DNA from 3 places in the Shewanella sp. ZOR0012 genome. Region 2 is predicted to be linked to each of the others. Evidence: riboswitches for the same ligand, from Rfam matches in the RefSeq annotation. Region 2 holds a riboswitch; each other region holds the start of a gene.
What was found. A riboswitch is a leader RNA that binds a small molecule or an ion and turns the genes downstream of it on or off. The one in region 2 is predicted to bind lysine.

Region 1 (7,833 bases), 1.1 Mb from region 2:
CATCAGTAGATCGGCACGAGTTAAGATTTTGCCTGGGTTTTCAACAAAGTGCAGCATAGCGCGGAATTCGCTACGTGGCAGTTTGTAAGATTCACCTTGTGGGCTGACGAGAGAACGGCTGTTGATCTCTAGGCTCCAATCGTTAAAACGATAGTATTCTACAGAGCTCTTTTCTTCGACTTCATTGCCTGCGCTATTAACACGAGTCAGAAGGTTGCGAGCACGAATCGTCAATTCACGAGGGTTGAACGGCTTGGTAATATAATCGTCCGCGCCAATTTCAAGTCCAAGGATTTTGTCGACTTCGTTGTCACGGCCTGTTAAGAAGATCAGACCGATGTTGTTGATTTCACGTAATTCACGTGCCAACAACAGACCGTTTTTACCTGGTAGGTTAATGTCCATAACCACGAGGTTAATTTTGTTTTCCTGCATAGCCTTATGCATTTCTGCGCCATCATTGGCCTCAGTTACCACATACCCTTCTGCCTCGAAAATACTTCTTAGCGTGTTACGGGTAACGGCTTCATCTTCAACGATCAGAATGTGCGGATTTTGCATATTAAGTACCTAAATTTTAACCAATATTCTAACCATAAGAATCACTTACATCGGATTCTTATATTCATAAAATGTTGATACTTCCACTTACTGCTCTGTGCTTCAAAGGGAAGATCTTCACGGCTACACGTCAGGATGTATATAAGTGAACGTTTAAAGTGTAATACGATAAAACGTAACCAGTATCAACTTCGATAAGCAATAGTTAAAAATAGTTCCTTAACTATTGTTTTTTTTAAAATGTTTAAATGATAAATCAAATGTAGAACACATTTTAAAAGATGTCTGGCCAGCATAAGGTGATTTCGCAGAGGAATCTAACAAACCCTTGTCAAGATTAAGCAAACTTAATGTTATCTGCTTAACTGGCCAATGACGACATTGTACTCGTTTTAGGCATTTGTTAACAAATGAAATGTTAACAAATTTCAGGCTGAGACGCTGATTTACCATGATATTTACTTTAGTCATTGATTAGTATAACTAATGTATTTTTAATTCTTGTGAGCCAGTTCACGCCTCTTTGGATTTTTTAGGCTCTCTGTTAAACTAGCGCGGGTTCATTTTTCGACTAGACTACCAATGGACAACATGACTCAAGATTTGTGGCAGCATTATCAAACGCCGTTGTTTTTGCTTACTCAAGCATTATCCTGTGATTTTTCCTTTGCTGTAATTACCGCCCATAATCCCGCTTCAACCCTCCTTACTCCCAGCCAAAACCGATTACTCGACCGCCAACTTCTACGTGAAATTGAATTATTAGGCAGTCCCTATCGTGCACTGATTGGGGCATCGCCAGATTTATCCCATATGGAGAAGAGCTGGGCCGTGTTTATTGATCGCAGCATGGCCTTGCAGTTGGGGAAAAAGTTTAATCAATACGCTATCTACATGGTGGAACAGGGCGAGGTGAGTTTAGTGCCTTGTACATTAGCCGGGCAAACAGAGGTGTGTTTAGGTCGATTTAACGACTATGTGCGTTTGGTTTATGAGCTACCGGACTTGGTCACCTAACCGCGATTGACGCTTTTAATCGCTCCTCTGGCTAAGCTTTGCTGATCTCACGGCAAGGCTAGTTTGTTTTTCTTCTTTGCTAGATCTGATTGATTTTTCCCTATTCTCGTTTGGCATAAGTCGCAAACGTTTTAAATTCCCATTGTTTTTAAATGCGTTTATTGAATTTGTATATAGTGTGTGAAATTAGCATTGACTTCATTAGGGGTTTATTGCTACTTTTTTCGTCCCTTTCCGGCGGAAAGGAACAGAAGAGGAGCGTTAACTAGGTAGTCAGTCAGAGGAGCACAAACTCCAGCGATGATTGATGAGGGAGATTAACGCCGAGGCATAGATATGGTTGCTGCATGTTTATGTCGGTCGCTTAGGCTGAATCCTAACGATTGTCACCTGTAATTGGTGGAGAGCTTCTGGTGACGATTGCTGTTTCCCTTCTATTGGGGTGCGTATCATTGAGCACCAGGCTCTTCGAACGAAGTTAGTTCGGAGCGTAATCATGTTAGTTAATCAATATCTTATCCTAGTTTGTGCCGTGTCTTCTGCTTCTGCGGAGGTGCGCTAATGTCTCTTGTTGTCGCAAAATTTGGTGGTACTTCAGTCGCCGATTACGGTGCAATGAATCGCTGCGCCGATATCGTACTGGGCAATCCCGATTGCCGTTTAGTGGTGGTTAGCGCCTCCAGTGGCGTGACGAACCTGTTGGTTGAACTGACCCAAGAGTCAATAAACGACGATGGTCGCTTACAACGATTAAAGCAAATTGCGCAGATTCAATACGCTATCTTAGATAAACTCGGTCGCCCTAACGATGTTGCTGCCGCATTAGATAAGCTGTTAAGCCGTATGGCGGTATTAAGCGAAGCGCTGGCGTCCCAGCGCAGTAAGGCCACCATGGATGAGTTATTGTCCCTTGGCGAGCAGTGTTCGTCGGCATTATTTGCGGCGGTATTGCGCGAAAAAGGCGCCAACTCAAGTGCCTTCGATGTGCGCCGTGTGTTGCGCACCGACAGCCATTTTGGCCGCGCCGAGCCACAGGTTGAGCAAATTGCTTTGCTATCGAGTGAGCATTTACTGCCGCTGTTATCTGAGCAAGTGATTGTGACTCAAGGTTTTATTGGCTCCGATGAAGCGGGGCAAACCACAACTCTCGGCCGTGGCGGTAGCGACTATTCTGCGGCACTGTTAGCCGAAGCGTTAAAAGCCTCAGCGGTTGAGATTTGGACCGATGTGGCCGGGATTTATACGACCGATCCGCGCCTCGCGCCAAATGCCCATCCGATTGCCGAAATCAGCTTTAACGAAGCCGCCGAAATGGCGACCTTTGGCGCTAAAGTATTACATCCTGCGACGATTCTTCCGGCCGTGCGCCAACAAATTCAAGTGTTTGTCGGTTCAAGCAAGGAGCCTGAAAAGGGTGGCACTTGGATCCGCCATCAGGTTGAAGATGCACCCGTGTTCCGCGCGGTGGCGCTGCGCCGCGACCAGACGCTACTCAATCTGCACAGCCTACAAATGCTGCATGCGCAGGGCTTCTTGGCGGAAACCTTTGCCACATTGGCAAGACACAAGATCAGTGTGGATTTGATCACCACCTCCGAAGTTAACGTATCCCTGACCTTAGATAAAACCGGCTCCGATTCAAGCGGGCAAGGTTTATTAAGTGAAGCGTTACTGCAAGAATTATCGCAACATTGCCGCGTGCGTGTGGAGGATGGTTTAGCCCTAGTGGCGATTATCGGTAATCGCATCGCTACGACTGCGGGTATTTGTCGCCGCGTGTTTGAAGTGCTCGAACCCCACAATGTGCGCATGATCTGCCAAGGTGCCAGTCCGCATAACTTGTGTGTGTTAGTGGCCGAATCCGAAGCGGCACAAGTGGTTAAAGCGTTGCACGAAAATTTGTTTGAAGGCGTTTAGTATGTTGCCGACAACATCGTCTCTGCAAATTGGGGAGCTTGCCGCAGGGCAGGCTCTGACGCTGCCGATTTATCACTTTAAGCCAAGTGGTCATGTATCTGGCCCTAAAGTGTATATTCAGGCTAATGTCCATGGTGCTGAGGTGCAAGGCAATGCGGTGATTTATCAATTGATGAAACAGTTGGAAAATTGCCACATCTTAGGGGAAATTACCTTAGTGCCCTTGGCTAATCCGCTGGGAATTAATCAAAAAAGCGGTGAGTTTACACTGGGGCGTTTTGACCCTATCACTGGCGTAAACTGGAATCGTGAGTACTTAAATCACGCGATAGATTTACCCGCTTGGTACAGTGAACATGCTGAGCTTAGCGATAGCGAACTTATTCAAGCATATCGCAGCACCTTGATTGAAGCTTGCCAGCAGCGGTTACGTAACGATTGGGGCGTGACCACGGGACACAGATTGGCGGTTAGCTTACAGGCTATGGCCCATGCAGCGGATATAGTGCTCGATCTGCATACTGGGCCTAAATCCTGTAAACATTTGTATTGCCCTGAATATGATATTGCAGCGGCGCAGTTTTTCACGATTCCTTATACATTGGTGATCCCCAATAGTTTTGGTGGCGCAATGGATGAGGCGGCATTTTGTCCTTGGTGGCAATTGAGTGAAGTGGCAAAAGCGCAGGGGCGGGATCTCAATATCGCCGTTTCAGCTTTTACCTTGGAACTGGCGAGCCAAGAACGCATTTGCCTTGAGGATGCTTTAGTCGATGCTAAAGGCATTTTGGCCTATTTAAGCCATCGAGGGGTGATTGCCGAGCAAGTGGAACCCGTTAAGATGCCGCGTTTTGGCTGTTATCTTAAGGATTACAAAAAGTACCATGCGCCTATGGCGGGCTTGGTGGAATATGTGGCGCCCGTGGGAGAGCCGCTTGCAGCGGGTGAGACCTTAGTCAATCTGCTGCGACTCGACTTATATGGCAGTGAGCAGGAACTGACGGCACTCAGTTTGCCCCAGGATTGTGTGCCTATACTCCATTTTGCTTCGGCGTCGGTGCATCAAGGCACAGAGCTCTATAAAGTCATGACCAATCTGTTTGAATTGCCATATTAACGGCAATCAGCAAAACAAAACGCCAATCTCGAGATTGGCGTTTTTTTATTGCAGTCTACAACCACTTAAAGCGATAGAAGAGCGCCATTTGCAGGGCAACCAGCGATATTAAAATGCCGCAGAAGGTCGCAAAAGCCCATGCGTTATCCGCACCGGGAATACCGCCGATATTGACCCCAAGCAAACCGGTTAAAAAGCCCAGCGGTAAGAAAATTGCCGAGACTAAGGATAAGAAATACAAGCGCTTGTTTAGCTGCTCCGATTGCTGGCTGAGTAACTCTTCCTGGGTCACATTGGCTCGGTCGCGCAGTGCATCTAAGTCTTCAATGGTGCGAATAAGCTTATCCGTGGTTTCGCGCATCTTAAGTTTTTCGGGCTCATTAAACAGCACAAATTGATCGGACAGCATCTTAGTGAAGGCTTCTTTCTGTGGGCCTAAATAGCGGCGCAAGGCTACGGTTTGTCGGCGTAGTTCGGCAATATCAGTACGTAAATCTTTAACATTGCCAGAAACAACTTGTTCTTCTAATTCTGAAAGTTGCTCCTCTAGCGTATCGATAAAATCGACTTTACGTGTAGTCAGTTTTTCACAAATGGCGAGGAGAAAATCTCCTGTGGTGGTGGGGCCTGTGCCTTCCATGATCAGTTCAGCCACATCTTTAACCGATTGCAGCTCGCGATCACAGGTGGAGATAATGCGCTGTCTATCGGCGTAAATTCGCACGGCGACCATATCTTCAGGTGCTGAGTTTGGATTTAAGTTAATACCGCGCAGTGCGAGTAATACGCCTTCCCCTGCCAATACGGCTCGAGGGCGAGTATCTTGGGCGAGCAGGGCATCGGTTTCGACTTTATTAAGACCGCTGTTTAACACCCAATGGCGAGCCTTTTTGTGGCGATAACGTAGGTGTACCCAAATCAACCCGTCCTTAGGGTCCCAATTTTCAAGTTGTTCTGGGCTTAAGGTTGAGCCAGCTCGTGCGCCGCTAAGCACTATGCTATAGATAAATCCTTCGTGCATGTCACATTCCATCTCATGCTAAATCATCGGGTAAAGCTAACTGATTTTACAGTGGAAATGAAGCCTAGCGTCGTTTCCTCTCACAATAACCTCGGCGCTAGATGAGTAAATTGCTAGCCAAGCAACTTATGATGAAATAGATTAAAATTAGCCTTAGTTGTAATGTATTGAGAAGATAAAATGGAATATGAATTTCGGCGTAACAGTTTGACTGGCACGTATTTAGCCAGCTTTAGCATGGACCATGAGGTACTGGGCCAATGGTTTTCAGAAGAGTTGGGGCCTGAGTTAGCCAAAATTCAGCAAGTGCTCGATATTATCAAAGAAATTCAAACAGGTAAGCGAGTTTCTTGGCGTTTTATCGGCAAAGATATTACCTTAGATCTGGATGAGGAGCAGGCACGAATTTACGCTAATGCTTTAGGATTTGAGCAGGATTATGAACTCGAAGAGGCGATGTCCCTCTATGATGCTGAATCTGAGGCTTACTGTGGGCTAGAAGATTTAGAAGAAGCGCTACTTAGTTGGTATGAATTTGTGCAAAAAGGACTATAACCGCTCGCTGTGAATATCAACTAATAATAAAGGCAATCTATTGATTGCCTTTATTATTTAATGGAGTAAGCCTATCACTTATCCAATATCAATTGTTCAAATATCTTACCGCCATTTCGGTTCTCGACTTGGCATTAGCTTTACGCAACAGGTTTTTGACATGCACTTTCACAGTGCCTTCACTGATGTGTAAATGCTCTGAAATCATACGATTACTTAATCCTTCCGCCAGTTGTTGCAGGATCTGTAGCTCCCTTGGGGTGAGGCTTGAAATCCATTCTTGTTCATCGGCGGCATTTTTGAGTTCATAGAGATATTCTTCAACTTCTTCGCTGATCACTCTGTGGCCTGACATGGCATTTTTGAGTTTATCGAGCAGCAAATCTGGCTCGGTATCTTTGAGTAAGTAACCGTCAGCTCCCGCACGTAATAGGCGAATAACATCTTGTTTGGCATCTGAAACTGTTAGGATCACGATTCGTGAAGTCACGCCTTCTTGGCGCATGGCATTGAGGGTATCGAGGCCAGTCATTCCCTTCATATTGAGATCGAGCAAGACGATGTCAGGTTCATCAGTTACTACGGCGCTTAAAGCATCTAAACCACTACCCACTTCACCGAAGAGGTTAAAGTCTGGATCTGAGGCGATCAATTGGCAGATACCTTTACGTAAGAGAGGGTGATCATCGACCACCAGAACAGAATAAGGTTTACCCATGTGTAGGCTCCTGTTGAGAAGGGAAGATTAAAGTGACTTTGGTGCCCTGTGATAAATTGGATGTGCTATGGGGTTCAAGGGGCGAGTCTGGATTTTCTGGCTCTAGCTGTCCAGTGATTCCTTTGCGACTAGTCTGCGCATCATTGCTGCTAAATACAACAGTGCCACCTAACTTACTGGCACGCTCATGCATAATGCCTATGCCGAAGTGTTGATCCCGCTCTTTAATGTGGCCAATGCCTACACCATCATCACTTACACTGATATTAACCATACCATGCTCATCTTTATAACAGCGGATATTGATATGGCTAGCACGGGCATGTTTGATAGCGTTGAGCGTTGCTTCTCGGGTGATCTGCAAAATATGGATATGTTGTTTCGCCTCTAGCCATTGGGGGGAAAGCTTATAATCGAGGTGGATCTTGATATCGGTTTTTGCTCTGAGCTGCTCAAGCATTGCTTCCATCGCATTCTTCAGATTGGGTTCCTTAATGGTTAATCTGAAGGTGGATAGTAACTCTCGGAGTTGTACATAGGCTGTACTAACCCCTTCGTTGATCTCTGTGAGTTGTCCCTCAATGGTAGGACTGCGGCAGCTAAGATCTAAATTTTTGCGCAGCAAGCTAATTTGGATTTTTAGGAAAGAAAGCACTTGCCCGAGTGAATCATGTAATTCCCTTGCAATAACACCACGTTCTTCCATTAGGGCTAACTGTTGTCTTTGTTCGGTAGCGTTATGAATAACGATGGAGCGAGTAAGCATAATGGCAAAGTTTTTAAACAACGGAGTATTAATATCTTGGGTTGAGATAAGCTCTAAATAACCTAAATCAGCCTGCTCAAATTGTAGCGGAAAGCGGATGTTGTTGTGAGCGCCTTCTGGCCAGCCACCATCGGCCTCTACGACTTCGAGCTCCTGCTCAG
Region 2 (7,833 bases):
CAGAGAAAGAAGCGGCCGATATCCAAGCGATGATCAATAAGACCGGTGGCAAGTTTGAACTCGCACCATGGGACTGGGAGTTTTACGCAGAGAAAGTCCGCCAAGAAAAATACGCTCTTGATGCCAATAGCATTCGTCCCTACTTCGAATTTAACCGCGTCCTCGAAGACGGCGTGTTCTATACGCTTAAAGAGTTGTATGGCGTGACGTTAAAACCACGTCCAGATTTGCCTGTATACCACCCAGATGTGAAAGCCTATGAAATGTTTGATGCCGATGGCTCAAGCATGGCGATTTTCTATGCTGATTACTTTGCCCGTGAAGGTAAACGCGGTGGCGCATGGATGAGCTCGTTTGTAGGGCAATCCTTCCTCGAAGGTACTAAGCCTGTCGTAGTTAACGTGATGAACATTAAAAAGGCGCCTGAAGGCCAACCTACCTTCGTCAGCTATAACGAAGTCACCACGATGTTCCACGAAATGGGCCACGGTACCCACGGTATGTTCTCCAAAGTGACTTACCCAAGTCTTTCTGGGACTTCGGTATCCCGTGACTTTGTGGAATTTCCATCGACTTTCGAAGAAGATTGGGCGGCCCACCCTAAAGTGTTAGCCAACTACGCCAAGCACTACGAAACAGGCAAGCCTATCCCTGATGAGTTACTGCAAAAACTATTAAAATCAGGCAGCTTTAACCAAGGCTTCGATACGTTAGAATATATGGCTGCGGCGCTAGTGGATATGGAATGGCACTCATTAAGCCCTGATGCACCATTGCAAGATGTAGCGACCTTTGAGGCTAATGCGCTGAAAAAGCACGGCTTAAATATCACCGCCGTACCACCACGTTATAAGTCAACTTACTTTGCCCACGCCTTCCCAGGTGGTTACTCAGCAAGTTACTACGCGTATATGTGGAGTGAAATTTTAGCGGCTGACGCCTTTGCCTATGTGCAAACCCAAGGCGGCCTAAATCGTGAGATCGGCATGAAATACCGTAAGACCATTCGCGAAGTGGGCAACAGTATTGCGCCAATGGAAGCTTACAAGAACTTCCGCGGCCAAGAGCCTACCACTGAAGGTTTACTCAACCGCCGTGGGCTCAATCAGACTCAGTAATTTTAGATACTGAGTAGATAAAAATCAGCCAGCATAGTTGCTGGCTGATTTGTTTTACATTCTCAATATAAGAGCGAAGTTAAATCACGGACTTATAAAGCCGTACTTTTGGATTTAATGTGCAAACCAAAAATCGTCAATACAAACAATATGCTACAAGTCACTAATCCTGCATTGACCGATTCAGTTAAGCCAAGCACTACGTAGCCGATCATGCTGATCAGCGCAACGATTACGGCGTAGGGAAGCTGCGTCACTACGTGGTCGATATGATGGCAACTGGCCCCCGTCGACGACAAAATAGTGGTATCAGAAATCGGTGAACAATGATCACCAAATACCGCCCCCGCTAATACCGAAGCCAGCATAGGTAACATCATGGCTGTGTGACTGCCCATCGCCATATCGGCGGCAATCGGCAGCATAATCCCGAACGTACCCCAACTGGTTCCTGTAGAGAATGCAGTCAGGCCCGCTAACACAAACATTAATGCAGGTAAGAAAGCAAAGGGAATATTCCCAGTGGCTAGGCTAGCCATAAACTTACCGGTTTCAAGCTGGCCGATCACACCTGCAATGGTCCAAGCAAATAACAAGATGTAAATCGCAGGCAACATAGAGCGAGCGCCCTGCACTACACCTTTTAATACCATTGATTTTTCAACGCCTTGCACTAAGTTAAGTACCAGCGCAACCGCTAAACCAATCAGGGCACCAAAGAACAGTGATGAACTCACATCGGTTTTCTCGAAAGCAGAAATAATATTAAATTCAATGCCTTCTTTAGCTAATACTTGAGCACCGCTATCGATCATAAAATACAGGGTCGCAAATACCAGTACTGTGATAGGTAGGAATAACCCGAGGATTTTACCTGTTTCAGCTTCGGGTAAATCAGCATTAGCACCTGGCGGTAAACCTTTAGTCTCATCGTATAAATTACCGCGCATGGCATTTAATTCATGTTCACGCATAGGGCCAACATCTAAGCCCATAAACGCCACACAAAGCAGTAATAATAAAGAGAAAATTGCATAGAAATTCATAGGGATCATTTGAATAAATACACTCAAATGACCAGAGTCCGCAAAACCATGTGCTGTTAATATTCCGCCAATTAACGCAATAATATAAGCGCCCCAACTTGATACCGGTGAAATGACACAAACTGGTGCTGCGGTAGAATCTAATAAATAAGCTAACTTAGCGCGGGAAATATGGTAACGGTCGGTAACAGGCCTTGCGACAGACCCAACGACTAAGCTATTGAAATAATCGTCAATAAAAACAACACAGCCTAAAAACATGGTCAGTAATTTCGCATCGCGCTTATTACGAATATGTAACCTTGCCCAATCAGCAAATGCCCGAGCACTACCACTCACAGTAATTAGAGCGGTGATCATCCCCAATACAATCAAGAAACCGAGAATGTATAAATTCCAAGAATTTACGCCATCTTCCGACCAAAAAAGTCCTTTTACACTGTTAAATAAAAACTCACCGCTGGCCACAGGAGAAAATTGATTGAGCAATAATACTCCAATCACAATTCCTAAACCGAGGGAAAGAAGCACTCGGCGAGTAAAAATCGCCAATACAATTGCAACCACAGGCGGGAGCAAAGAAAGCGCCGAATCGGCATAACTAACTACAGTCATTGATTATTTCTTCGTCAAAATACGAATGGAGGGCGACTGAACTGGTGGGAAAAGGCAATAGATACCCAAGATCACCTGTCCTATCAGTAGCGCTCCATAGTAACTATTCCTAATATCCGTATCTGGAAATACTATGGCAGTGTTGTACCTATTAGACACAACCCCAGCAGTTGATCGTGATAAATCAAACTACTTCGGCACCAAATCCTTTCGTGAACGATCAACGGAATCACCCTACTGATCACTACTGATATTTGGTGCGCCTCTACTTCTAAGAACGCCCATACATGGGCGTGAGGCTCATAAAAACATAAGCGGCTAAGCAGTTACCACCGCGAAGCCGCTTACTTTGACTTAGCTCACAAATAAAATCAACTCAAGCTTGCAATCAACTGCGGAACGGCTTCGAACAGGTCAGCTTCGAGGCCATAATCGGCAACTTGGAAGATAGGCGCTTCAGGGTCTTTGTTGATAGCCACAATCACCTTAGCGTCTTTCATTCCCGCTAAATGTTGGATCGCGCCTGAAATACCGACTGCAATATAGAGATTAGGTGCGACAATTTTACCGGTTTGACCGACTTGCAAGTCATTCGGAACAAAGCCTGCGTCAACCGCCGCACGCGAAGCACCTACTGCGGCACCAAGCTTATCAGCCAGTTGCTCTAACATGCCGAAGTTTTCACCGCTGCCCATGCCACGGCCACCAGATACGATAATGCCAGCATTTCCTAACTCTGGACGTGCTGAAACTGTCAGCGCTTGAGACACAAACTGAGCTTTGGCTTCAAACACTTTATCCAAGGTAGTCACAGCAGCATTATTACCCTGTGTCACCGCATCGAACGCACTGGCACGCACTGTCATCACTTTGATAGCGTCATGGCTTTGAACTGTCGCTAACGCGTTACCCGCATAAATCGGGCGAACAAAGGTATCGCTACTCACCACGCCAATCACTTCCGAAATTTGCGCCACATCTAAAAGTGCTGCCACACGCGGTAACGTGTCTTTACCCGCACTCGATGCCGCTGCGAGAATATGGCTGTAGTTTGGTGCTAAGTCCACCAGCAATTTAGCCACGTTTTCGGCTAAATGCGCTTCATAAGCACTGTTATCGGCGACTAATACTTGCGCGACACCTTGTAGAGCTTGAGCAGCTTGCACCACTGCACCACATTGATGGCCCACCACCAATACATGTACATCACCGCCGATCGCACGAGCTGCGGTGACAACTTTAGCGGTATCCAATTTCAGCGCCGCATTATCGTGTTCTGCTAATACTAAAATGGCCATTTAGATCACCTTCGCTTCATTCTTTAACTTTTCAACCAGCTCTGCTACCGACGCAACCATAATACCGGCCTTACGTTCAGCAGGCAGCGTTACCTTGATCACCGTTTGATGCGCTTTGAGCGTCACACCTAAATCAGCTACCGTCAGCACATCTAATGGCTTACGTTTGGCTTTCATGATATTAGGTAATGAGGCATAACGTGGCTCATTCAAACGTAAATCCGCAGTCACCACAGCTGGCAATGGTAGATTTAAGGTTTGCATACCACCATCTATCTCACGAGCAACTTGAAGTGAATTACCTTCAACTTTAATTGCTGAAGCAAAGGTCGCTTGCGGCATATCCGTTAATGCAGCAAACATTTGGCCCGTTTGGTTATTATCACCATCAATGGATTGCTTACCAAACAGCACTAATTGCGCTTGTTCTTTTTCTTGTACGGCTTTAAGTAATTTGGCAATTGATACTGGTGCTAACTCTTCTTCAGTATCAATGTGAATCGCGCGATCAGCACCTAATGCTAATGCGGTACGCAATTGTTCTTGAACGGCTTTATTGCCGATGCTCACGACCACTACTTCAGTAGCACTGCCCGCTTCTTTTAAACGAACCGCTTCTTCTACTGCAATTTCACAAAAAGGGTTCAACGCCATTTTGAGGTTTGCGGTATCAACGCTGGTGTTGTCAGCTTTTACCCTGACCTTCACATTGGCATCAACTACGCGCTTAACAGGCACCAATACTTTCATAGGGCTTCCTTCCTACACTTTCATGTACATGGACAAAACATTGGTGATCACCAATGCAGGATAGAGCCACTTTACGTCCTGTTAACGTTAACGTCAACCAAAGTCAAACGCTTGTTTGCATTTTTAAGACTGTCGTATTGGCCACATTTTTGAACACTTATTTGCCATATATAAAAAGTTCAAAAATTAAATAATATTTAATTTTTGTTTATTGCATAATTTTATTTGATTCGAGCAATATTAGTTTCTATCATTTAGCTGTTGTTCACCATTATCCTGTAATAAAAATAGAGTGGGACGAAAATAGATATGAGCGAATTTTTAGAGATATTAACTCACGGTCGTCGTTTTAAAGCTGCGGTAAAAGATCTTAGCGTTGAAGAACTGCGTGATTTAGCGGCTAAACTAGATAAAATTTTAGTTGAGCGTGAGTCAATGGAAGCAGAAGAACAGCAAGCTATTGCTGCTCGTAATGCAAAAATTGAAGAAATCCGTCAACAAATGGAAGCCGTTGGTTTATCAATCGACGATTTAGGTGGTGTTGCAGTTAAAGCCTCGAGCAAGAAACGCGCTCCTCGTCCAGCGAAATACCAAATTGAAGTTGATGGCGAAGTGATCCAGTGGACAGGTCAAGGCCGTATGCCAACAGTATTTAAGAACGAAGTCAATAAAGGCCGTTCTATGGATGATTTCTTAATCTAATCCAATACTGTAATGGTAATGACAATAGCCATTCGCTATTATCATTGAGTAGCATAAAAAAGCTCGCGCCCTGCGAGCTTTTTTATGCCTATCCCACCCCGCCCATTGTCATTCAAGTAAATGCTTAAATTGCGTTACAATTCATCTTTAGTATTTACATCTACTTTAGGTTACTCTTTATTCACCCTCCGTCTAAGTGAATAAAAAATGCAGATAAACAATAAGATAATAATAAGCTGCGGCATAATAAGTAGTTTTGTATCTCAACCCATTTTTGCCGAGGCCAATCCCATCACTCCCGTCAATAAGTTAACTGCATTGACCAATGCAGAATTAATTCTTGCACCGGGGAAACGACTCTCAAATGCCACATTATTAGTTGAAAACAATCGGATCAAAGCCATTATTGACCAAGGTGATATCCCCGCGGCGGCACTAAAAGTCGATCTCAGTGGTTATACTATTTATCCCGGTTTTATCGATCCTTTTACCGATTATGCTATCGAGTTTGAATATCCCAAATTGCAGCTCACTCGTCCGGTATATGATATTAAGCGTATTGGTGGGAATGCTGAAAATGGTGCAATTCACGCTGAAAAAGAATGGTTTAATTACATTTACCCCAATAAAGAACGCGCACGAGATTGGATCAATAACGGCTTTACCAGTGTACAAAGTAGTAAACTCGATGGTATTTTCCGAGGCACGGGTGTCAGTCTTTCACTCGCGGACAAAACTGCCAACGAGGTAATTTATCGGGCGCGCAGCCAACCTTTTATGGCCTTCGATAAAGGTACGTCAGAACAAGACTACCCCAATTCCCTCATGGGTAGCATCGCGCTTATCAGACAGACCTTTGCTGATGCTAACTGGTATAACCAAAATAAGCACAAATCGGTTAATAGTTCAGCTACACCTCAAATTGAATTTAATATTGCCTTCGAACGTTTAGATAACTTAGCCGAGAAACCAATCGTATTTGAAACAAAAAATCTGAACGATTTGTTGCGTGCAGCGAACCTACTCAAAGAACATAAGCAGCCCGCCAACTTACTCGCAAGTGGCCAAGAATATGCTCGGATCAACGAATTAAAGGCTCTGAATTATCCTTTAATTCTCCCTCTTAATTACCCACAAGCACCCGATGTGGGTACCGATGATGCCGATCGCGAAGTCTCCCTTGCAGAACTCAGACAATGGGAGCGCGCGCCCACAAACCCTGCCGCAGTAGCAAATGCAGGTATCCCCTTTGCGTTTACCCAATTTGGCATTAAGACCGAGGCGTTTTGGCCACGCCTTCGTCAAGCGATTGCGCAAGGACTCAGCGAAGATAAAGCCCTCGCGGCCCTCACCACTCAAGCTGCTGAAATGGCAGGAACCGCTGACTTGACCGGAAAACTTGCCCCGGGCTATATGGCGGACTTTGTCATTACTAAGGGCAATATTTTTAAAGACGGACAGATTTACAGTGTCTGGCTACAGGGACAAGAACAAGCCATCCGCTCACTTTCACAAGCCAAGATGTTGGGTGACTATCAGCTGACGTTGAATAATTTAACTTTAGATTTGAGCCTTGAAGAAGCAGACAAAGCAGGCAAAACCACTTTGCAAGGAAATCTGAGCAGTGGCGAGAAGAGTATTCCACTCACCAAGCTCAAGCTTGAAAACGATGGCCGCGTCAGCTTTAACGTCAATTTAACTGATGCGGGCATTCATGGGATCAGCCGTTTTACCCTCTGGTTTGCCAAAGACGGCATTCAAGGCCGGATGGTCGACGCCCAAAGTCGTAGCATCAATGTTGCTGGTATTACCCTTACGCCTCCGCCAAAGACGGAGCAAGTAAGCACGCCTAAAGCCGATGCATCGCAAACTTTAGTGAGTCAACTTACCTACCCTAACGTCGCCTATGGTTTAAGTGAGGCGCCCAAAGCAGAGAAACTCCATATTAAAAATGCCACCCTGTGGACCTCAGATAAACAAGGTATCTTGGAACATGCGGATCTGCTAATGGCCAATGGCAAGATTGAAAAAATCGGCCAGCAACTCAACACGCCTTCTGGATATCAAGTCCTCGATGCAACGGGCAAGCACTTAACAGCGGGTATTGTCGATGAGCATTCCCATATTGCCATCAACGGCGGCACCAACGAAGGCACAGACGCAGTCACCTCTGAAGTGCGGATTGGCGATGTGATTAATCCTGAAGACGTCTCCATCTATCGCGCACTCGCGGGCGGCGTGACCAGCGCACAATTACTCCATGGCAGCGCTAATCCTATTGGTGGCCAATCCCAGTTAATAAAA
Region 3 (7,833 bases), 780 kb from region 2:
TAGATCTAAAAGAGCGAACCTTATCTTCATAAGCATTAATTTTTTTACTCTCTTTCATTTTCCAAGCTTTGAACTCTTTTATAGACGTCACATCTGATGGTGCTGATTCAATTAATTTTCCATCTTCAAACAATCCGTGATCTGTACAACGTTGGCAACCAATAAACTTACAGTTACAACGGTAAGAAAACGTACCAAATCCATTAAACTTACTATTCAGCCATTCTCCCTCATAGTAGTCACAACCAGAGGCTGGACCACATTCTTGCCATTTGCCTTTCCCTGTCCGCTTCCCATCGACCCAATCCCCTTCATATACCCTACCACTTTGCCATGTGTAGGTACCTTTTCCATGTAAATACCCATCTTTAAATTCACCTTTATAGGTATCCTTTCCTGTTGAAACTCCAAAACCATTAGCTTTACCAGCTACACAATCTCCCTCATAAGTTCCTTGAACATCAGGATCTTCAACCCAACATTCTGAAGGGTTTGAATAAGCAGATTTTGATATAAAAAGTGCTAAACCAATTAGCAAAGCCTGTTTCAATTTCATTTATCGCCATACTCCATGCAAATTATTGTTAGATTTTTATATTATTAGTCTATCGGCAGTTAATTAGGTAAAAATGACAATATCTCTAAATTTTCATGCCAATTTGCTGATTCTAAATTTACTTTTTTAGTTCTCTTCCACTACAAATAAATCAGGCAGCGATACATCACCGATACATCAGATACATCACAGATACATCAGGCCACCGTAATGGGTGGCTAGATTTTATTTAATGGATGTCCATTTTATTCTGCGCATTATTAACAATGGGTGTCCCATTAAATTCCTATTCGGGACAGCTATTTAGCCATGCAAAGCAAACCGAGTAATCTTTACTACCAATTTTAGAATTTAACAATGGGTGTCCAATTAAACCCGCATATAAGTGGATATCAATTTAAGTTATTTCTTTCTTAAATATTCTTCAGCTTTCAATTTCAGATCAGATGTAAATTTTGAACGTTTTATTTGATCATTTGTCACCGCAGGAGAAATCATATCTATAATAGAAAAACACTTTTTAAAAATATCAGTATATTGCCTATCGCTTGAATTTAGCTTTTGAATAACCTTATCTGCATATTTATTAGCTTTTGAAGCATTAGGGTGAATCACTTCAACTTTACTGTGAGCCACCCACATAAATAGAGTGATAATATGCCACTTATATTTACTATATAAATGTGCATTTTCTTTTCGGCCATTTGCCAAAGTATTAAACTTATACAATATAAGAGCACATAGATAATATAAAGCTTCAGAGTCATCATCTTTGAAAAACTTATCCCCCATCATGATAAACAAGTTTTTTACATAACGAGATGCTGTATGAGGCTCATTTAATATACCTGCAGCATAAGCTCGACCTAACTCCCTAACATCAAATATTTGTGTTGCGTAGCAATTTTTATCTCGATATTCATTCTCTCTCCTTTCGAAATATATTTGATTATGCGTCTCGCTATTTTTAGAATTTTGTGAGTCAAAATAGTGCTGAACTAACCTTGCTTTTTCTTTCAAACCATGAAATCTTTCCTGTGATATATTAGTTTGACTGTTAGTTGCAGATATTATATCTGACGATATTTGATTATCTGGAGACTCAATAAAACGAACAACAACATTTACTGTTTCATCCAAACTTTCAATTTCCTGATATAAAGTATTGCTAGTTTGACAACCGTTAATAATTTGATAATTAACTAAATCAAACTCTTTAGAGTTAGCAGTTAATGTTAATTGAGGTGCTACGATTGTAATTCCGTTATTCAACACCGAAAACAAATGCCTTTTCTCTTTAGACCTCAACGTTAATGAGATGTTAGTGTTCACTGAATTCTCATCTCCGAGAAATGCTCTAACGTTTTCTTCAAAGACACCATGTTTCAAATTACGTTCTTGATCAAGCAATAAAGACTCAACAAAAACCTTACCATTTACAACAGCAATATATGATTGTGGAACATCTCGATTTGCAGGAATACCGCAATACTCAACAACCTTCACCTTTGCTTCATTTTTCTCGTTTACGCTTTTCCAACTACCAAGTAATTCTTTTCTCCCAAACGGTGTTACAAATACATCATTAAATAGCTCGCTTCCCTCAACTGTATCTTTCAAAACTAGAAATGAAGCTTCAAGCTCACGTTCCTTAGAATAATTACCACTAGTACAATAATATATATAACAATTTGGGCGACTATTAGTAACTTTCTTCAAATTTTTAATGACCACATTTATAATTGAAAGAACCTCATTATTATAATCACCTTGAGGTAATTTGGGTTTTAAAGTGAGAAAATCCTGTAAGCCTAATGCAAAAGATGACACATCTTTTTTTGAAAAATACTCTCCAGATTTAACCTGAGTAAATAATATTTCAACATTTATATTTTTCCGATGAGTTTCAAATGCAGACTTAGCATCATCGACGGTTAAGATTAACTCCCCATCAATGACTACTGCTGCACCATCTATCGATGCGTCATCTCCAGCAGTAGTAACATCTAAAGGATTAAACCGTCCAAAATATATCAATGATAAAACACAATAATTACAAAAAACTTCAAACTTCTTTGATTCGCCTTCATTTAACTGATATCTTTCAGACAAATCATCTACATAACTTTCTAAAATTGGATGCATAATTCCCTCATAAAAATATTTAAAATACATGAATATTTAATTTACAAAATATTTAAAAGTAAAAATTGCTTCTTTAAGACCAACCAATAACACCATAACTTAATGAGTAAATCAGTTCTAGATGTTGCCACAAGCATCCAAAAAATCGGACAGGCAGTTTTTATGCCTTAACAATCGACCAATAACACCTGAGCCTAAGGAATACACTATCCCCCTCGGAAAAAGATCGGACAGGCACATTTTTATGCCTTAAAAATCGACCAATAACACCTGAGCCGAAGGAGTACACCATCCCCTCGGAGTTGCCGCAGGGCGAATAGACAAATTGCGTGAGTCTCGCCATGGAGGGCGAGCTAGCTTTCGCAGGTGCAGGGACGCATCCTTCGGAAGCGATAGCAAATTTGCCAATGAGCACAAGGGGCTTTCAACTCCGTTAGGGGCGGCAAGGGAGATCCAAGAGGGAATTGCTGTTGATCCCCTCTTGGTCGGGTGTGGGTTGAATACCCACGACCTTGATTCACCTCGGCCGAAAGGCCGCTAAATAACCAGTTCACTACTTTGTGAACCGACAAAAATCTTTCCATGGCTACCGCACTTGGCTAACACCGATTAGCCAAGGGATTGCACTGCTGTAATGCTTTTATAGAATCTAGCATCTAGCATCTAGCATCTAGCATCTAGCATCTAGCATCTACCATCTAGCATCTAGCATCTAGCATCTAGCATCTAGCATCTAGCATCTAGCATCTAGCACCTAGCACCTAGCACCTAGCACCTAGCACCTAGCACCTAGCACCTAGAACCTAGAACCTAGCACCTAGAGTCTTATCGCATATTGTTCAGGAGGTGTTCTTGCGAAATAAAGATACATCTTCCTGATGCAAGTGAACTGAATCGAGGTCACGATTAAGTTTCATCCTTGTTAAAAACCTAAGATAACGTTGTGTTTAACATCTGTCTACCACTTTCACATTACAAATTAGATAGTTAAGTGATGACTTAAGTTTGCTTGAATGGATGCAGGCTTACTCAAGCCCACAAAAAAGCAAGGGGCCCGTGGGCCCCTTGGTTGATAGCGTGTAAAAGTGCCTTATGCCGTAGCTAACAAAGGCTGATTTTTCGTTTTACGCAGATGATAAGCAGTGAAGAGCACAAACCACAGGGCGCTTACGGCGAATCCAGCTAAGGTTGAATGCATAATCCCCATGGCCAAATAGCCTAAGGTGGCGCCAAAGGCGATGGCTAACGCATAGGGTAGCTGGGTCATCACATGGTCAATATGGTGGCAACCTGCCCCCGTGGCCGACAAAATACTGGTGCTGGAAATCGGCGAGCTATGATCGCCAAACACTGAGCCCGCAAGCACTGCGGCAAGCATTGGCAGCATTAACGCGATATCGCTGGCTGCGGCCATGTCGCCGGCCAGTGGCAACATAATACCAAAGGTACCCCAACTGGTTCCGGTGGCAAATGCCATGGCGCAGGACAACACAAACACCACCGCAGGCAACACTTCCATTGGCAAATTACCGTTGGCGAGGGAGGCCAGATATTTGCCTGTCTCAACATCGCGAACAACCGCACCAATCGCCCAGGCAAACAGCAAAATATTAATGGCGGGTAGCATGGCCATCACGCCTTGCGGGGCGGCTTTAAGCCAGTTTTTTGCACCCAATTTTAACCGCAGCGCAAGCACAATTGACACCGCCAAGCTGCACAGCGCGCCATACACTAGCGAGGAGCCCACATTGGTGTTTTCAAAGGAGCCAAGTACGCTAAATGGCAGCCCTTTTTCATCCAATACAGCAGCTCCGGAGGAGATCATAAAATACACGGTCGCGCCGGTGAGGGTTAGGATCGGCAATACCATATCGATCATGCCACCGTTACTTTCTTCAGGGCTTTCCATATCTAAGCCGATTGGACGAGGCTTAGTCGGATCCCAAAGCTTCCCTTCCAGCGCCCATGCTTCATGTTTACGCATTGGGCCGATATCCATTTGAAAGATAATCACCACCAGCACCATCAACAGGGTAAACACGGCATACAGATTCATTGGGATCATCTCAACAAAGGCTGAGATTGGGCTTTGCTCACTAATGCCGTGGGCGGCCATAATGCCACCGATAAGCGCGATAATATAAGCGCCCCAAGAAGAGATGGGCATCAATACGCACACGGGCGCAGCGGTGGAATCTAAAAGATAAGCCAGTTTGGCGCGGGAGATTTGAAAGCGATCGGTCACCGGACGGCAAATAGCGCCAACCGACAAACTATGAAAAAAGTCGTCAATAAAAAACGCAAACACCATCACCCCAGTTAAGCCTTTTGCGCCGCGACGGGTCTTAGCGCGCTTAGCTGCCCACTCGGCAAAGGCGCGGGTGGCGCCAGAAACCGTCATCAGACTAATGAGTCCACCAAGCAGCAACATAAACAGCAACATATTGATATTGTCGCGATTAAGTGCGCCATCGACCCAAAAAATCTTCAGCACGGTATTGAACATATAGTGCAGTGAATCAAGGGGAGAAAACTGATTGAGTAACAAACTGCCGGCCACAATCCCTACGCCAAGGGATAACAGTACGCGACGTGTGATGATCGCCAAGGCGACGGCTAACAAAGGGGGAAGTACTGACCAACCTGAGTCAGCAAAATGACTAATGTCCATGATCTCTTTTCACCAAAAAACGGGTGGAGATCTACCGAGAGGATAAAGAAACAAAACCTATAGGGAGGTATTACTCCTCAGCCCCTTCAGGTAGCGCTCCATAGTGGATGACTATGGCAGTCTTGCACCTATTTGATGCAAAACCAGCAGCTCGGTTTGATGACCTGGCTACTTCGGCGCTGACTCCTTTCCTTGTACATCTGCGGCATCACCCTCCGCACAAGTAGTCATAGGCAGCGCGCCTCTACTTAAAGGTATTCGAGCGGGCATTCTAGCGAGATGGGAACCGATAGCAAGTATTTTGATCCCACTCGCGTATAAAACAACGAATCACCTACAAGTTGGCAACGCAAGAAACATCAGCCCATCAAGCGTTGCAATAGCGCCAAATGGACTTATACGAGTAAATGTTTACCAAAAAAATCTAAGGTTCTTGTCCATGCGAGCTCAGCCGTTTGCTCATCATAACGGGCGGTGGAATCGTTATGGAAACCATGATTCACATTCGGGTAAAGATAAGCGACGTAATCGGCTTTATTAGCCTTTAGCTGGGCTTCATACTCGGCCCATGTATCGTTAATCCGTTGATCTAAAGCGGCAAATTGCAACATCAACGGGCCTTTCACTCGGCTGCGCAGCTCAGTTGCTGCGGGTGTGCCATAAAAAGGCACGCCTGCCGCAAGCTCGTCCGGCATGGTTGCGGCAAGCATATTGACGATATAGCCACCAAAGCAGAAACCGACGGCGCCGAGTTTGCCATTACTCTGCGGGTGCGACTTTAAAAAGCGCGCGGCGGCGATAAAATCCTGCTCGATTTTGGCCCTATCGAGGCTCGCTTGCATGGTGCGGCCCGCATCATCATCACCGGGATAACCACCAAGGCTATAAAGCGCATCGGGGGCAAAGGCTATATAGCCCTTGGCCGCTAAGCGGCGAGCCACATCTTCGATATAGGGATTAAGGCCACGGTTTTCGTGTACCACTAACACCACGGGCGCTTTTTTAGTGGGATCTAAGGTCTTAGGATCGCCAGCCTTTTGGCCTGGGATCAGCAACGCGTTTGGCAAGACTAAATAACCGCGACCTTCACCATAACCATCGGGGGATGGAAATTTCACATAACTGGCTTGAATGCTGGGATCGTTAAAGGAGACTTGCTCGGCTAAGGCGTAATTAGGCATTAGTGCGCCCGTCAGCGTGGTCATGGTAAAACCCAGTGCCACTAGGCCCGCAAGGCGAGCCATAAACTCACGGCGGTCGATAATGCCGTGGGCATATTCGTCATACCAGTCAAAGGCTTCCTGAGGAATGACAGGGAAAGGTGGTGTGGTTAGTTCTGGCTTATGATCTGGGCTCATCGTTCTTTCTCCATTAAACAAGCTAACCACTGGTTTATATTCCCTAGCTTGTGAGTTATCTAGCGGCCTTACCAAGAGTAAAGGATGAGAGCTTGTCAGGGCAATTAGCTTTATGCCGCCCATTTAATAATTCTCCACTCATCAATAGCCAATTTATGGTTGATCATGCGCCCAAATTGGCGTGAGCTTTTTATTCCCTAGGGGCATTTTTGTGTATAATGTCGCCAAACAACATATTAATATCATTACATTTCAATAACATAAGTTACTAATGGAGTTCAAATGGCTATAGGGATATGCAGGGTACTTTGTACCACTGTCACGCTCACGCTTGGGTTAACGGCTTGCGATAATCAGGTTTCTGATAAGTCAGCAAGTATTCCCGCTTCGCGCGAGTATCAGATTATTTCTACTTCACACCTCAACGATAGTTTCGAAACTCGTAAAGTGTTGCAGGCACGATTGCTGCTGGATTACCAGTTACAAGATACAGAAGGTAAGACGGCCAGCTTAACCACACCACTAACCCATAATGCCCGCTTTTTTATCCAACCTAACCTGCTGCAAATTAGCGATTATGGCATGCCGATCCCAGTGAGTAATATCGACCCAAAAGCCAAATCCAATGAAATCGCTCAGTTGGTTAAAGATGGCTTTAATGTGGAATTTAACAATGGTGAAGTCCGCCAATTAACCCCCATTGCCAAGATGGATCAAAAAGATATCAAGGAGTTATTTGAGCGCTGGCAAAATCTTAATAACTTGTTTAAACAAGCCCCAACCTTGCCTGTGGCGCTTGAGCCTCGCGTCGGTTACAGCACAAGCGCCCCCATGGATGGGCGCTTAACTTGGACGGTTGAGCAGGTCAGTGAAGATAAATTAATCGCCGTGTTACAAGGTGAAAAAGGCAAGTATAAGGCCTATGGCAAGTTCGAAGTTAACCGCAAAACCGGTTGGTTAGAGAGCATGGCGTTTTTTCAACGGGAAGAGCGCCAAGGCAGCACTTTCACCCACCGCACAGTGATGGCGCCTAAGGATAGGCCGTATATCATGAGCACGCTTTGGCATGCCGATGATAGATTTGATGCTGAGCGCGATAGGGA

Region 1: another riboswitch for lysine. It lies ahead of lysC (lysine-sensitive aspartokinase 3); the one in region 2 lies ahead of L976_RS12565 (Na+/H+ antiporter NhaC family protein).
Region 3: another riboswitch for lysine. It lies ahead of L976_RS15950 (Na+/H+ antiporter NhaC family protein); the one in region 2 lies ahead of L976_RS12565 (Na+/H+ antiporter NhaC family protein).

The regions. Positions count from the first base shown of each region.
Region 1 covers NZ_JTLE01000094.1:3,555,310-3,563,142, forward strand. Annotated here, with positions in the region: gene arcA (two-component system response regulator ArcA) at 1-561, opposite strand, end outside; gene L976_RS17180 (DUF3293 domain-containing protein) at 1,144-1,578, shown strand; lysine riboswitch at 1,822-1,996, shown strand; gene lysC (lysine-sensitive aspartokinase 3) at 2,140-3,495, shown strand; gene L976_RS17190 (succinylglutamate desuccinylase/aspartoacylase family protein) at 3,497-4,612, shown strand; gene L976_RS17195 (zinc transporter ZntB) at 4,668-5,633, opposite strand; gene L976_RS17200 (YacL family protein) at 5,814-6,188, shown strand; gene L976_RS17205 (response regulator) at 6,277-6,906, opposite strand; gene narQ (nitrate/nitrite two-component system sensor histidine kinase NarQ) at 6,899-7,833, opposite strand, start outside.
Region 2 covers NZ_JTLE01000094.1:2,483,920-2,491,752, reverse strand. Annotated here, with positions in the region: gene L976_RS12570 (M3 family metallopeptidase) at 1-1,118, shown strand, start outside; gene L976_RS12565 (Na+/H+ antiporter NhaC family protein) at 1,211-2,779, opposite strand; lysine riboswitch at 2,859-3,055, opposite strand; gene L976_RS12560 (electron transfer flavoprotein subunit alpha/FixB family protein) at 3,151-4,077, opposite strand; gene L976_RS12555 (electron transfer flavoprotein subunit beta/FixA family protein) at 4,078-4,827, opposite strand; gene L976_RS12550 (H-NS histone family protein) at 5,137-5,529, shown strand; gene L976_RS12545 (amidohydrolase family protein) at 5,737-7,833, shown strand, end outside.
Region 3 covers NZ_JTLE01000094.1:3,265,103-3,272,935, reverse strand. Annotated here, with positions in the region: gene L976_RS15960 (hypothetical protein) at 1-556, opposite strand, end outside; gene L976_RS15955 (AIPR family protein) at 959-2,701, opposite strand; gene L976_RS15950 (Na+/H+ antiporter NhaC family protein) at 3,792-5,372, opposite strand; lysine riboswitch at 5,456-5,627, opposite strand; gene L976_RS15945 (dienelactone hydrolase family protein) at 5,768-6,730, opposite strand; gene L976_RS15940 (hypothetical protein) at 7,013-7,833, shown strand, end outside.